One region of the Exiguobacterium acetylicum genome, then DNA from elsewhere that is predicted to be linked to it. Evidence: a T-box and tRNA genes for the amino acid it is inferred to sense, from the RefSeq annotation. Region 1 holds a T-box; the other holds one or more tRNA genes.
The links. A T-box is a leader RNA that pairs with one kind of tRNA and senses whether it is charged. The one in region 1 lies ahead of tyrS (tyrosine--tRNA ligase), so its partner is inferred to be a tRNA-Tyr.
Positions count from the first base shown of each region.

Region 2: it has a tRNA-Tyr gene. The T-box ahead of tyrS (tyrosine--tRNA ligase) is inferred to sense a tRNA for this amino acid. The anticodon was not compared.

Region 1 covers NZ_CP082333.1:2,374,942-2,381,112, reverse strand. Annotated here, with positions in the region: gene K7G97_RS12385 (transglycosylase domain-containing protein) at 1-1,774, opposite strand, end outside; T-box leader at 1,923-2,129, shown strand; gene tyrS (tyrosine--tRNA ligase) at 2,186-3,433, shown strand; gene K7G97_RS12375 (biotin transporter BioY) at 3,478-4,005, opposite strand; gene rpsD (30S ribosomal protein S4) at 4,159-4,758, opposite strand; gene K7G97_RS12365 (GAF domain-containing protein) at 4,992-5,477, opposite strand; gene ezrA (septation ring formation regulator EzrA) at 5,701-6,171, shown strand, end outside.
Region 2 covers NZ_CP082333.1:150,618-156,788, forward strand. Annotated here, with positions in the region: rRNA gene K7G97_RS00885 (23S ribosomal RNA) at 1-719, shown strand, start outside; rRNA gene rrf (5S ribosomal RNA) at 767-882, shown strand; tRNA gene K7G97_RS00895 (tRNA-Asn) at 894-968, shown strand; tRNA gene K7G97_RS00900 (tRNA-Glu) at 971-1,045, shown strand; tRNA gene K7G97_RS00905 (tRNA-Thr) at 1,059-1,131, shown strand; tRNA gene K7G97_RS00910 (tRNA-Tyr) at 1,169-1,252, shown strand; tRNA gene K7G97_RS00915 (tRNA-Lys) at 1,257-1,329, shown strand; tRNA gene K7G97_RS00920 (tRNA-Gly) at 1,336-1,407, shown strand; tRNA gene K7G97_RS00925 (tRNA-Ala) at 1,417-1,492, shown strand; gene rocF (arginase) at 1,704-2,612, shown strand; gene sigW (RNA polymerase sigma factor SigW) at 2,738-3,301, shown strand; gene K7G97_RS00940 (anti-sigma factor) at 3,318-3,938, shown strand; gene cdaA (diadenylate cyclase CdaA) at 4,018-4,878, shown strand; gene K7G97_RS00950 (CdaR family protein) at 4,878-6,164, shown strand.

The DNA.
Region 1 (6,171 bases):
TTCCGTCTTTCGTGATTTTCGAAATGACGTATGGTTGCACGAATTCACCATAGTTGGCGAGTGTCGCGTAAGCACCAGCAAGTTCGACCGGTGTGATCTCCATCGTTCCGAGTGCCGCCGAAGGAGCATAACGAATCGCATCCGGCACTTCAACACCCATATCGACGAGTTTTTGAATCGAGTTCGACATGTTCATCTTCTCGTAAATCTTAACAGCAGGTACGTTCAATGAGAGTTCAAGTGCTGTACGAACCGTCACGTTTCCACGATAACGTCCACCTTCGTTCTTGATCGGACGATCACCTGGTTGACGTGGTACGGTCTGATAGTAGTACTCTTCATCATTGACGGTAGATGCCGGAGTGATCAAACGATTTTCAATCCCGTTCGAGTAGACGAGAATTGGTTTTGCCGTTGACCCGATTTGACGTTTCGCTTGGAATGCTCGGTTAAAATCATCGGCTTTTCCATCAAGGTAACGTCCACCAACGAATCCGAGGATACGCCCCGTCTCATTCTGAACCATGACCGCTGCTGTTTCTTCTGGATCTTGTTTCGAAATGGTTTTTTTCGTTTTCGGATCGACGACTTGTTTGTACTGCATGCCACCAGGGAAGTTCCCGTTGTTCTTCGCAGGTTGTTGCATCGATTCATGAATTTTTTTATCTAGCGTCATATGAACCTTGTATCCACCTTGACGGAGTGCAACCAGTGCTTGATCTTGATAGTTTGCCCGGACTTCTGCCAGTTCAGACGGTTTGACTTCGTCTTCTTTCACACCATCTTGTTTCATCAAGTACTTCGTCATGATCTTCGTCGCTTCACGTTCTGCTAAATCATAGACATACGGATACGTGTCACGCGAACGTTTCGACTGTTTCGCGAAGTCTTTCGTGATGTCGTGTTTGATTGCTTTTTCATATTGTTCTTTTGTAATGTTTTTTGCAACGTACATCCGCTTCAACACGGTCTTCATCCGATTGACACTTGGCGTCAAGTCTTTTTTGACGACACCGCCTTGTAGATAAGGTGTGTAGTAGTAAGGGTTTTTCGGAATACCAGCGAGGAAAGCTGCTTGTGGTAACGTCAGTTTTTTCGCTGATTTGTTGAAGACCCCTTGGGAAGCAGCTTCGATACCAGCGATGTTACGCCCGAGTGAATTTCGTCCGAATGAGACGACATTCAAGTATGCCTGTAAAATTTCATCTTTTGACATCGCATTTTCAAGGCGGAGCGCTAAGATGATTTCTTTTGCTTTCCGTTCGAATGAAACTTCGTTCGTCAGGATTTGGTTTTTAATTAATTGTTGTGTCAGCGTACTTCCGCCGGTGCGTGACGCTGAATTCGTCAATTCTTGTAAGACTGCTCGTAAAGTCGCTTTTGGAACGACTCCATCATGTTGATAAAAATCTACGTCTTCCGTTGATAGAAGCGCATCAATTAAATAAGGGGAGATGTTTTTGATATCGACCGGCTGACGTTCTTCATCCGTTGAGATGTTCGTCAGCTTTTCGCCACTTCCCCAATAAATTTGACTTGTCACCGCATAACTGTTCACTTCTTGTTTCATCTCAGTCAAAGGTGGAGCTTTCGTATCTTTGACGAGGGAAGCGAAATATCCTCCAGCCGCTCCGACAGAGAAGCTGCCGATGAGAAGGACTGCTATGATGAGGAATAAAATGATGTTCCACGAAACATCGTATGTGATATTCGACCAGTGCCGAACGGCTTTCGTCCGGGGGTGATTCCAAAACTTGAACCAGTTCTCGCGCATAAATGATCTCCTTTGCATCTTAAACTTAGGTGTAAATTAATATTAAATCACAGATAGACGTATTATACCATAAATCCACCAGTGAAATCGGACTTGACAGCGGATTCGCCTTCGACGTATCATGAAACCATCTTATTTTCATATATTACGTTAAACAGTGATCGGAATACAGTAGTAAGTCACTCCCTGTGACAGAGACCTAGTGGTGCTGCGAACTAGGACACAGTGAACTTACGAATTACGCTTCCGGGAGTTTCTTGAGAAATCAAGCGGTCCGTCCCGTTATCGACGAACCAAGTGGTCCTTTTATGTAAAGGGCAATCAGGGTGGTACCACGGAATCTTCCGTCCCTTCGTCTTAGACGAAGGGGCGGTTTTTTATTGTTAAAAGTGAACTTTAGGAGGAGACACAATGACGTTATTAGAGGATTTAGAATTTCGCGGTTTAATTAACCAAATGACGGATGAAGAAGGATTGAAGACATTACTCGAGACACCAACAACGCTATACACGGGTTTCGATCCAACAGCTGATTCATTGCACATCGGGCACTTGTTGCCGATTTTAGTCTTAAAACGATTCCAACAAGCAGGACACCATGTCGTAGGTCTCGTTGGTGGAGCAACGGGAATGATCGGAGACCCGAGTGGTCGCGCAACAGAACGTTCGTTGAATACATCGGATATCGTCGAAGAGTTCGCGAATCGGATTAAGGACCAGTTGTCACGTTTCTTACCACTTGAAGGAGAAAATCCGGTCACGATCGCCAATAACCTGGACTGGACGAAAGATTTGACGATCATCGATTTCTTACGCGATATCGGAAAACACTTCCCGGTCAGCTACATGCTTGCGAAAGACTCTGTTGACTCACGACTTCAAAACGGGATCTCATTCACTGAGTTCTCATACATGCTACTTCAATCGTTTGACTTCTTGAAACTCTACGAAGACAAAGGATGCCGTCTTCAAGTCGGAGGTAGTGACCAGTGGGGGAACATCACAGCAGGGATGGAATTGATTCGTCGTGCGGGTCATGAAGAAAAAGCATTCGGATTGACGGTACCGCTTGTTACAAAAGCAGACGGTCAAAAATTCGGTAAGACAGCAGGTGGTGCGGTTTGGTTAGACGCTGACAAAACGTCACCGTACGAGTTCTACCAATTCTGGTTCAACGTTGACGATCTTGACGTCATCAAGTTCTTGAAATACTTCACGTTCTTAACGCACGAAGAACTCGACGCGCTCGCAGAAGAAGTCAAGGCAGCACCAGAGAAGCGTGTCGCGCAACGTCGTCTCGCAGAAGAGATGACAGTTCTCGTCCATGGTGAAGAAGGGCTGACACAAGCGCAACGTATTACGACGGCACTCTTTAGTGGAGATATTAAATCGTTGCAAGTCGAAGATATCGAAGATGCGTTCAAAGGCATGCCGCGCTTTACACTCGGTGAAGCGACAAACCTCGTCGACGTTCTCGTTGAGGCGAAAATCAGTCCGTCAAAACGTCAAGCACGTGAAGACGTAACGAACGGTGCGATCTACCTGAACGGAGAACGCGAGCAAGACTTAACGAAAGAAATCACAGAAGCTGATGCAATCGGTCGCTTTACGATCGTACGTCGCGGAAAGAAAAAATACTTCGTCGTCGAGCATGCTTGATGATATACGAAACGCTCCCTGCACATAGATGCAGAGAGCGTTTTTTAAGCTGTCCGGAATAAGCGGAGTGGCAACAAGCGAACGGCAATCGTCGTGGCGATGACAGCTTTGATCGTATCCCATAAGATGAAAGGATAGTTAATCGCAAAAGCATCTTTGAACGATAGATCGAGTACAGCCATTAGACCAAATGTTCCAAGCAGGTAGACTAAACCAAGACCAAAGACGATCATCCCGATGAAGAGGGGAACGAAGCGACGCGTTTTTTCAGCAACAAGTCCGATGAAGAATCCAGCGATCGGAAAGGCAATCAAATAACCAACGGTTGGTCCGACGAATGGGGCTAGTCCGCCTTTTCCGCCAAGCACCGGTAGACCAGCTGCTGCGAGTAATAAGAAGATTAAGACAGCGAGTCCACCACGTTTTCCACCGAGAATCGCGCTGACCGTCATGATCGCGAGCATCTGGAGCGTGATTGGAACAGCGCCGACGAGTTGAATTTGTGGCAAAGAGCTGACGGCTGCGATGATGGCAGCACCAAGGGCGATGAAAGTTAAATCTCTAGTTTTCATGAATGAAGTCCTCTTTTCTTTTTGTGTTAACTATGTATATTTAAAGGTTAACACAAACGAATGAATGACGTCACTCTTTTTTTAAGACCAGGTATACATTTTAGTCATAGGCATAAAAAAAGCACCCACCGAAGTGAGTGCTGGAACAATCGATTAACGTGAGTAGTACTCGACGACGAGTTGTTCTTGGATTTGATCGTTCAATTCAGAACGCTCAGGAAGACGGACGAATGTTCCTTCGAGCTTCTCAGCATCGAAAGTAACGAAGTCTTTAGTTGCTGGAGCAACTTCGAGTGCTTCTTTGATAACGACAAAGTTCTTCGATTTTTCGCGAACTGAGATCGTTTGACCTGGTTTCACGCGGAATGATGGGATATCAACGCGTTGTCCATCAACTTGGATGTGACCGTGGTTGACGAGCTGACGAGCAGCACGACGTGTACGAGCCATACCCATACGGTAAACGACGTTATCAAGACGTGCTTCGAGTAAGAACATGAAGTTCTCACCGTGGATACCAGGCATTTTGCCAGCATCGTTGAAGATACGGTTGAATTGGCGTTCGTTTACTCCGTACATGTGACGAAGTGTTTGCTTCGCTTGAAGTTGAAGACCGTACTCAGATACTTTACGACGGCTGTTACCGTGTTGACCTGGTGCGTAAGGGCGTTTTGCGATTTCTTTTCCTGTTTCAGTAAGTGAGATACCGAGACGACGTGAGAGTTTCCAAGCTGGACCTGTATAGCGAGCCATAATAAGACTCCTCCTTATTGTTCGTTATTATTTGCATAAAAATAATAACGCCATCAAACCCACATTACGCCCATTTCATGATGTGGCACCCTCGCTTGATAGCAAAGTTACACGATGCCCCTCCGGTTATTCACCGAGTCATGAAATGTGATACGTAAGCGATTTGACCGCTATCGTTATCATTTCTGCACTTTTACAAGTATACGGTGTGGACAATCGACTGTCAATCAGAATTACAGATGGCGAAGCAGTGTCGTACAGAATGCTTCTAGACCAGCTTGATCGACTTCGTCGAAACGGTTGAATTCTGGGCTGTCGATATCAAGGACACCGATTGTTTGTCCGTCTTTGACGAGTGGAATGACGATTTCTGAATTCGAAGCCGCGTCACATGCGATGTGACCTGGGAACTGATGCACATCTTCGATTCGTTGTGTCGTCTGTTCTGCTGCGGACGTTCCGCAGACGCCACGACCGAATGGAATACGGACGCAAGCTGGAAGTCCTTGGAACGGTCCGAGGACGAGTTGGTTTTGCTCCGTATCCGTCAAATAGAAGCCGACCCAGTTGATACGGTCGAGGAACTGGTTGAGCAACGCGCTCGCATTCGATAAGTTTGCAACTTGATTGTCTTCTCCCATTAATAGCGCATCGAGTTGTTTTGAGAGCATGTCGTATTGTTTTGTCCGGTCACCTTCATATGTCTTTGTTTCGAACATAATAAAAATTCCTCCCGTGAAAAGCGTATTTTTTTTAGTTTAACTAGTTTTCGCGTAGCTGACAAACAATTGATTTTTGGAAAAAGGATTCAAAACAGCGGAAGAAATCAGGAAAAGCCCTTGTAAATCTATGCAAAACGGTTGCGCTATACTATTATAAGGATAAGATTATTGCGATTTAGAGAAAATCTAAAGTCGTAGGACAGAGTGGAGGTCGTGACAAATGTGGGCATGGGTGATCGGAGTCATCGTCATCGTATTACTCGTCATGCTGTTTAGCATGATCAGTCGAAAAAAATACTACACGAAAATCGATGAACTTGATATGCGCAAACAAGGCATCGTCAGTGCATCGATTCCAAAGGAGTTGCAGGACTTAAAGCAACTACCGATGGCGGGTGAGACGGAGACGAAGTTCAGCTCCTGGCATCAAGCGTGGGAAGAGTTATTAACGGTCCACGTCGCCCAAATCGATGAGACCCTTTACCGGGCGGAGGAAGCGCTCGATAAATATCGGTTCATCGCCGTCAAGAATGACCTCGAAGTAACGGAACAATTGATTGCAGAACTCGAAGGGTTGATCGATGAGATGCTCGTCGAGATGTCGACGTTCAAGACGAATCAATCGGTTCTAGCCGAACTGAAAGCGCAAGGGGAAGCCGATTCAGGGCAAGTTCGGAAATCATTATTGATT
Region 2 (6,171 bases), 990 kb from region 1:
TCATGCATAGAGTCTCTAACTCGCAGCCGTGATCCGGCTGGAGGACCGTGTCAGGCGGGTAGTTTGACTGGGGCGGTCGCCTCCTAAACAGTAACGGAGGCGCCCAAAGGTTCCCTCAGAATGGTTGGAAATCATTCGTAGAGCGCAAAGGCAGAAGGGAGCTTGACTGCGAGACCTACAAGTCGAGCAGGGACGAAAGTCGGGCTTAGTGATCCGGTGGTTCCGCATGGAAGGGCCATCGCTCAACGGATAAAAGCTACCCTGGGGATAACAGGCTGATCTCCCCCAAGAGTCCACATCGACGGGGAGGTTTGGCACCTCGATGTCGGCTCATCGCATCCTGGGGCTGGAGTAGGTCCCAAGGGTTGGGCTGTTCGCCCATTAAAGCGGTACGCGAGCTGGGTTCAGAACGTCGTGAGACAGTTCGGTCCCTATCCGTCGTGGGCGCAGGAAATTTGAGGAGAGCTGTCCTTAGTACGAGAGGACCGGGATGGACGCACCGCTGGTGTACCAGTTGTTCCGCCAGGAGCATCGCTGGGTAGCTACGTGCGGACGGGATAAATGCTGAAAGCATCTAAGCATGAAGCCCCCTCCAAGATGAGATTTCCCTTTGAGTAATCAAGAAAGACCCCTCAGAGACGATGAGGTAGATAGGTCACGGGTGGAAGCATGGTGACATGTGGAGCTGAGTGATACTAATCGGTCGAGGCCTTGTTCTAGCAGATGCTTGTTGATGACTTCAGTTTTGAGGGCGCGAGCCCGATCGTCTGGTGACGATAGCCAAGTGGTCACACCCGTTCCCATGCCGAACACGGAAGTTAAGCACTTGAACGCCGAAAGTAGTTGGGGGCTTCCCCCTGTGAGGATAGGACGTTGCCAGGCATTTAATTTATTCCGCAATAGCTCAGTGGTAGAGCAACCGGCTGTTAACCGGTAGGTCGTAGGTTCAAATCCTACTTGCGGAGCCAATGGCCCGTTGGTCAAGCGGTTAAGACACCGCCCTTTCACGGCGGTAACACGGGTTCGAATCCCGTACGGGTCACCATTATACTTTTTGTGCCGGTGTAGCTCAGCTGGTAGAGCAACTGACTTGTAATCAGTAGGTCGCGGGTTCGACTCCTGTTGCCGGCACTGTTTTTCTCAATTGTATAATTTTCCTAGACAAACTGGGGGGGTAGCGAAGTGGCTAAACGCGGCGGACTGTAAATCCGCTCCCTCGGGTTCGGCGGTTCGAATCCGCCCCCCCCCACCATGTCGAGCCATTAGCTCAGTTGGTAGAGCATCTGACTTTTAATCAGAGGGTCGCAGGTTCGAATCCTGCATGGCTCATTTCTTGCGGAAGTAGTTCAGTGGTAGAATACGACCTTGCCAAGGTCGGGGTCGCGGGTTCGAATCCCGTCTTCCGCTTTTTCTTTCGGGGCCTTAGCTCAGCTGGGAGAGCGCCTGCCTTGCACGCAGGAGGTCAGCGGTTCGATCCCGCTAGGCTCCACCAATTTTATTTAAAGATCTTAAGCGAGTTTCGTTCGTCTTAAGTTTTTTTTATATGAAATGCCAAGCATAACCAGAGTACGTACGCAAGAACACCGTGATTCCCTTCACGGTGTTTTTTTGTATATTCATGCGTTTTTTTGTTGAGTTGAACCACTTGTTTGTTACCGCTTACAATACATGTAGAAGTGACTATGACATAGGGGGAATATCGTATGAACATCGCGTATATCAGCGTACCGTACCGTTATGGACAAGGAAAGCCAGGCACTGAACATGGACCTGCAGCTGTCGAAAAAGCGGGTCTACTCGCGACACTCGAAGCACGGGGACAAGAAGCAGTACGCTACGGGGAAGCGGCTGTCTTATCCGAGGATGCAGTCCGGGAAGAAGATCCGAAGCTGAAACGTCTTGAAGGCGTCGTCCATACGACGAATGACTTGCATCTGATCGTACGTGACGCGTTATCGGAACAACGTTTTCCGTTATTAGTCGGTGGTGATCACAGCATGGCGATCGGAACGATTGCAGGGTTACGTCAGACTGTACCACGTCTTGGCGTCATCTGGTTCGATGCACACGGTGATTTGAATACACCGGAAACATCACCGTCTGGCAACATCCACGGTATGCCGCTCGCTGTAGCCCTTGGGGAAGGACATCAGCGTTTAACGGAAGTCGGAGGAACAGATGTCAAGCTGCAACCGGAACATCTCGTCTTCATCGGATTACGTGACGTTGATCCAGGCGAACAAGAGCTGATTGATCGTCTTGGTATTCGTGTCTATGATATGGAAGCGATCCGAACTCGGGGAATGGACGCGATCATGGAAGAAGCGATTGCCTATTTGAAGGAAACGACGGATGCGTTCTATCTTAGCTTCGATATGGATGGTCTCGATCCATCGCTCGTCGTCGGTACAGGAACACGTGTCGCCGATGGCATTTTCTTAGACGATGCGAAGACGGTGCTCAAGCATTGCGCAACGGCAGAAGACTTCATTGCAGCTGAATTCGTTGAAGTGAATCCGTTACTTGAAGAAGGAAACGGAACAGCAGAACTTGCGAATGAACTGATCGGAGATCTACTTTTGGCAATGGAAACACATCGCTTAGTAAAATAATGGATAGAACTTGAACTCTTTTCATCGGGGTTCAAGTTTTTTTTGTTACAATTTAAAAGGAGATGAAACATTTATCGGTCGACTTCGTATAAGAGATTGACCGCATAGAGCGGGGGGTATTCAAAGTGGAAGAAACGACACTACGCTTAATTGAGCGAGTGAAACAGGGAGACCGTGATGCATTCGCGGCACTTGTTGATCTATATAAGGAAGGTGCCTTTCTTGTGGCTTTCCGTGTCTTGCGCGATCGAATGGAAGCGGAGGATGCGACACAAGAAGCCTTCATCCGTGTATTTACGAAGATTGATTCGTATAATGCACAATGGAAGTTCCGGACTTGGTTGTACCGAATCGTCACGAACGTATCGATTGACCGATTACGGAAAAAGAAACCTGATTATTCTCTTGATGCTGAGATGTCAGGTACTGAAGGACTGACATTGTATTCACAACTCGAGAGCAAGGACACCTTGCCGGAGGACCAAGTGGTCGATAACGAGCAACGAAACGAAGTCGGGGACGCGATTGCAGCTTTACCAGAAAAATACCGTGTCCCACTCGTCCTGAAATATGTAGAGGATCTTTCGCTAAAGGAAATCAGTGAAATGATCGAATTACCTGTCGCTACTGTCAAAACTAGAATTCATCGTGGACGAGAAGCGCTGAAGAAGCATTTTGCCAAACGATGAGAAGGAGGAACTCACCATGTCACGAGAGCATGTACATGAACGGATCCAGGATTATTTAGATCAAAACCAACCACCTGAGGAATTCGAGCGATTAGAAGCAGAGTTACGAGAAGTAGACGCGATGGACGAGTTCGAAGAGTATCGGCTCCTTGATGCTCGACTGCGTCAACTTCCAGCGCCTAAATTATCGGCAGATTTTACATCCCGCGTGCTGGCACAATTGCCCGACCAGGTGGATACGCCAAGCGCTGCTTTGCTACACCAACCGCAACCGTCCCGTTTTGGAGGGAAGATGAAGCAGTACCCATTGCTCGCGGCAGCGGCTGTTTTCTTACTCTTGTCGGTCGGTAGCCTAGGTGGTTATATGGCACAAGAAGAACATGACTTATCCTATACGAATGCACCAGGCATCGTCGCTCAAAATGGCGAGGTCGTCGTCCCGAAAGGCGTCACGGTCGATCAAGATCTATATGTCGAAGGCGGGAACGTCCGCATCGAAGGGAAAGTCAATGGTGACGTCATGACCGTTGACGGGAAAGCGTACACAGCGAGTGCCGGTAGCGTGACCGGAGAAATCAAGGAAATCGATCAATTATTCGAACGCGTATGGTACGGAATCAAGCGTCTATTTCAATAATCAGCTGGGACGAGTCGAACTCGTCCCTTTGTGCTATAATGGAAACTGTTTAAATCAGATGAGTTAGGGGGCACGGTTGGTGAATTACTTCAGCTGGCAACCACTTCAATTTCAATTGTTGAAACTGGGAGAAAACGTACATTGGTACGATTATATTAATGATGTGATTGATATCGCGGTCGTGACGTTCGTCATTTACCGGCTCATGATCATCGTCAAAGGAACAAAAGCGGTCCAGCTCATTAAAGGGATCTCGGTCATTTTGATCAGTTGGTTCCTGAGTGGCTTTTTTGGACTCAAAACACTGCAATTCTTATTGAATCAAATCATCACCTACGGATTACTAGGGATCATCATTATCTTCCAACCCGAACTTCGGCGCGGACTGGAACACTTAGGACGAACGAGTAAATTCTTTTCACGTAGTGCCATCAGTGATGAAGATGAACAAGTTCGAATCGTCGATGCACTCGTATCGTCTGCTCAGTACATGTCAAAACGTCGTATTGGGGCACTCGTGACGATTGAACGGGAGACCGGACTGAGTGAATACGTGGAGACGGGTATTCCGCTCGGTTCACAAATCACGAGTCAGTTGCTGATCAACTTGTTCATTCCGAATACACCCTTACATGATGGTGCCGTCATCGTCCAGCAAGGCAAGTTAGCAGCAGCCGCTTGTTACTTACCGCTGTCTGAGAGTGCACATATCTCAAAAGAGCTTGGAACACGTCACCGTGCTGCCATCGGTGTCAGTGAGGTGACGGATAGCGTCACGCTCGTCGTCTCGGAAGAAACGGGTGGTGTCTCACTCGCCATCAATGGACGTCTGTACCGGGAACTCGACGAAGAATCCTTACGAACGAAGTTACTTGAGACGATCGTCAAAGCCGAACCGACGAATACTTCCTTCTTGAACTGGATGGGGGCGAAAAAATAATGTTCGAAAAGTGGTTCAATGAACGCTGGTTTTTACGCATCGTTGCCGTCGCCTTAGCCGTCATGTTGTATTTGATGGTCGCAGGTTCGAATACGACGGGAAAAAGTGATGCCGCTAGTCTATTACCGATCGCAGGACAAGGTTCGACGAAATTTGACGTGCCGGTCACGGTCCAGTATGATGAATCGCAGTGGGTCGCCTATAATATTCCAGATAGTATGGAAGTGACCGTCAAAGGGCCGTCGAGTAGCTTGACGATGCTCCGGCTCGTTCAGGATTTTGGATTATCGATTGATTTGAAGGGACTCGACCCTGGCTATCATCGTGTCCGTGTCACAGCAACCGGCTTCGGAAAAGATGTCGAGGTGACACCGAAACAGGAGACGATTGAAGTTTTCCTCGATAAGAAGATTACAAAGGAAGTACCGGTACAAGTCGCCTTACTCAATAAAAACAAAATCGCTGAAGGATATGTCGCTGGAGAAGCGCAACCGAACCAACAAACTGTTGAAGTCACGGGAGGCGCAGAGAAGTTACAGGCGATTTCAGCAATCCAAGTACCGATCGATGTGACCGGTCGGGCAGAAACGTTCAAAGAGACGTTCAATGCTAAAGCGACTGACACGAACGGGAATACGATCAGTGCATCTTATCAACCGGAACAATTAGAAATCACAGTACCGATCTATAAGGAAAGTAAGACGGTACCGATTAATGTGAAGACAAAAGACAACGTCAAAAAAGGGTATACTGTCGTCAAGATCGTTCCCGTCACGACGGAAGCTCGTCTATATGGAACAAAAGAAGAATTAGAGCGCATCGGTTCTGTTGATACGGAAGCGGTCTCGCTCAAAGGATTGACGAAGACGACCGAAAAAACCGTCAAACTCGTCGAACCGGAAAACGCGACAGCGATGGATCCGACACAGGTCACCGTCAATATCGTCGTCGAAAAAGAAAATGCCAATTCGACGACAGAAACCGTCGAGGATCGAGCGGAGAAAACAATTCCGGGTGTGACGGTCACGTTGAATGGATTTGATGAATCAAAGTATACGATTGATTACAATCAAACGATTGATGTCGTCGTCCGCGGGAAAGAATCTGATTTAGCATCGATTGATGCGACGGATATCAAAGCGGTCATCGACGTGACAGGATTAAAAGAAGGAACGCATGGATTGCCGATCTCGTATCAGACATCAAAAGCCTTTGATGTCCTGCGTCCGGATAATATGGATGTCACATTAAAAGCAATTCCCCGGACATCGATTCCGACCAATTAAAACAAAT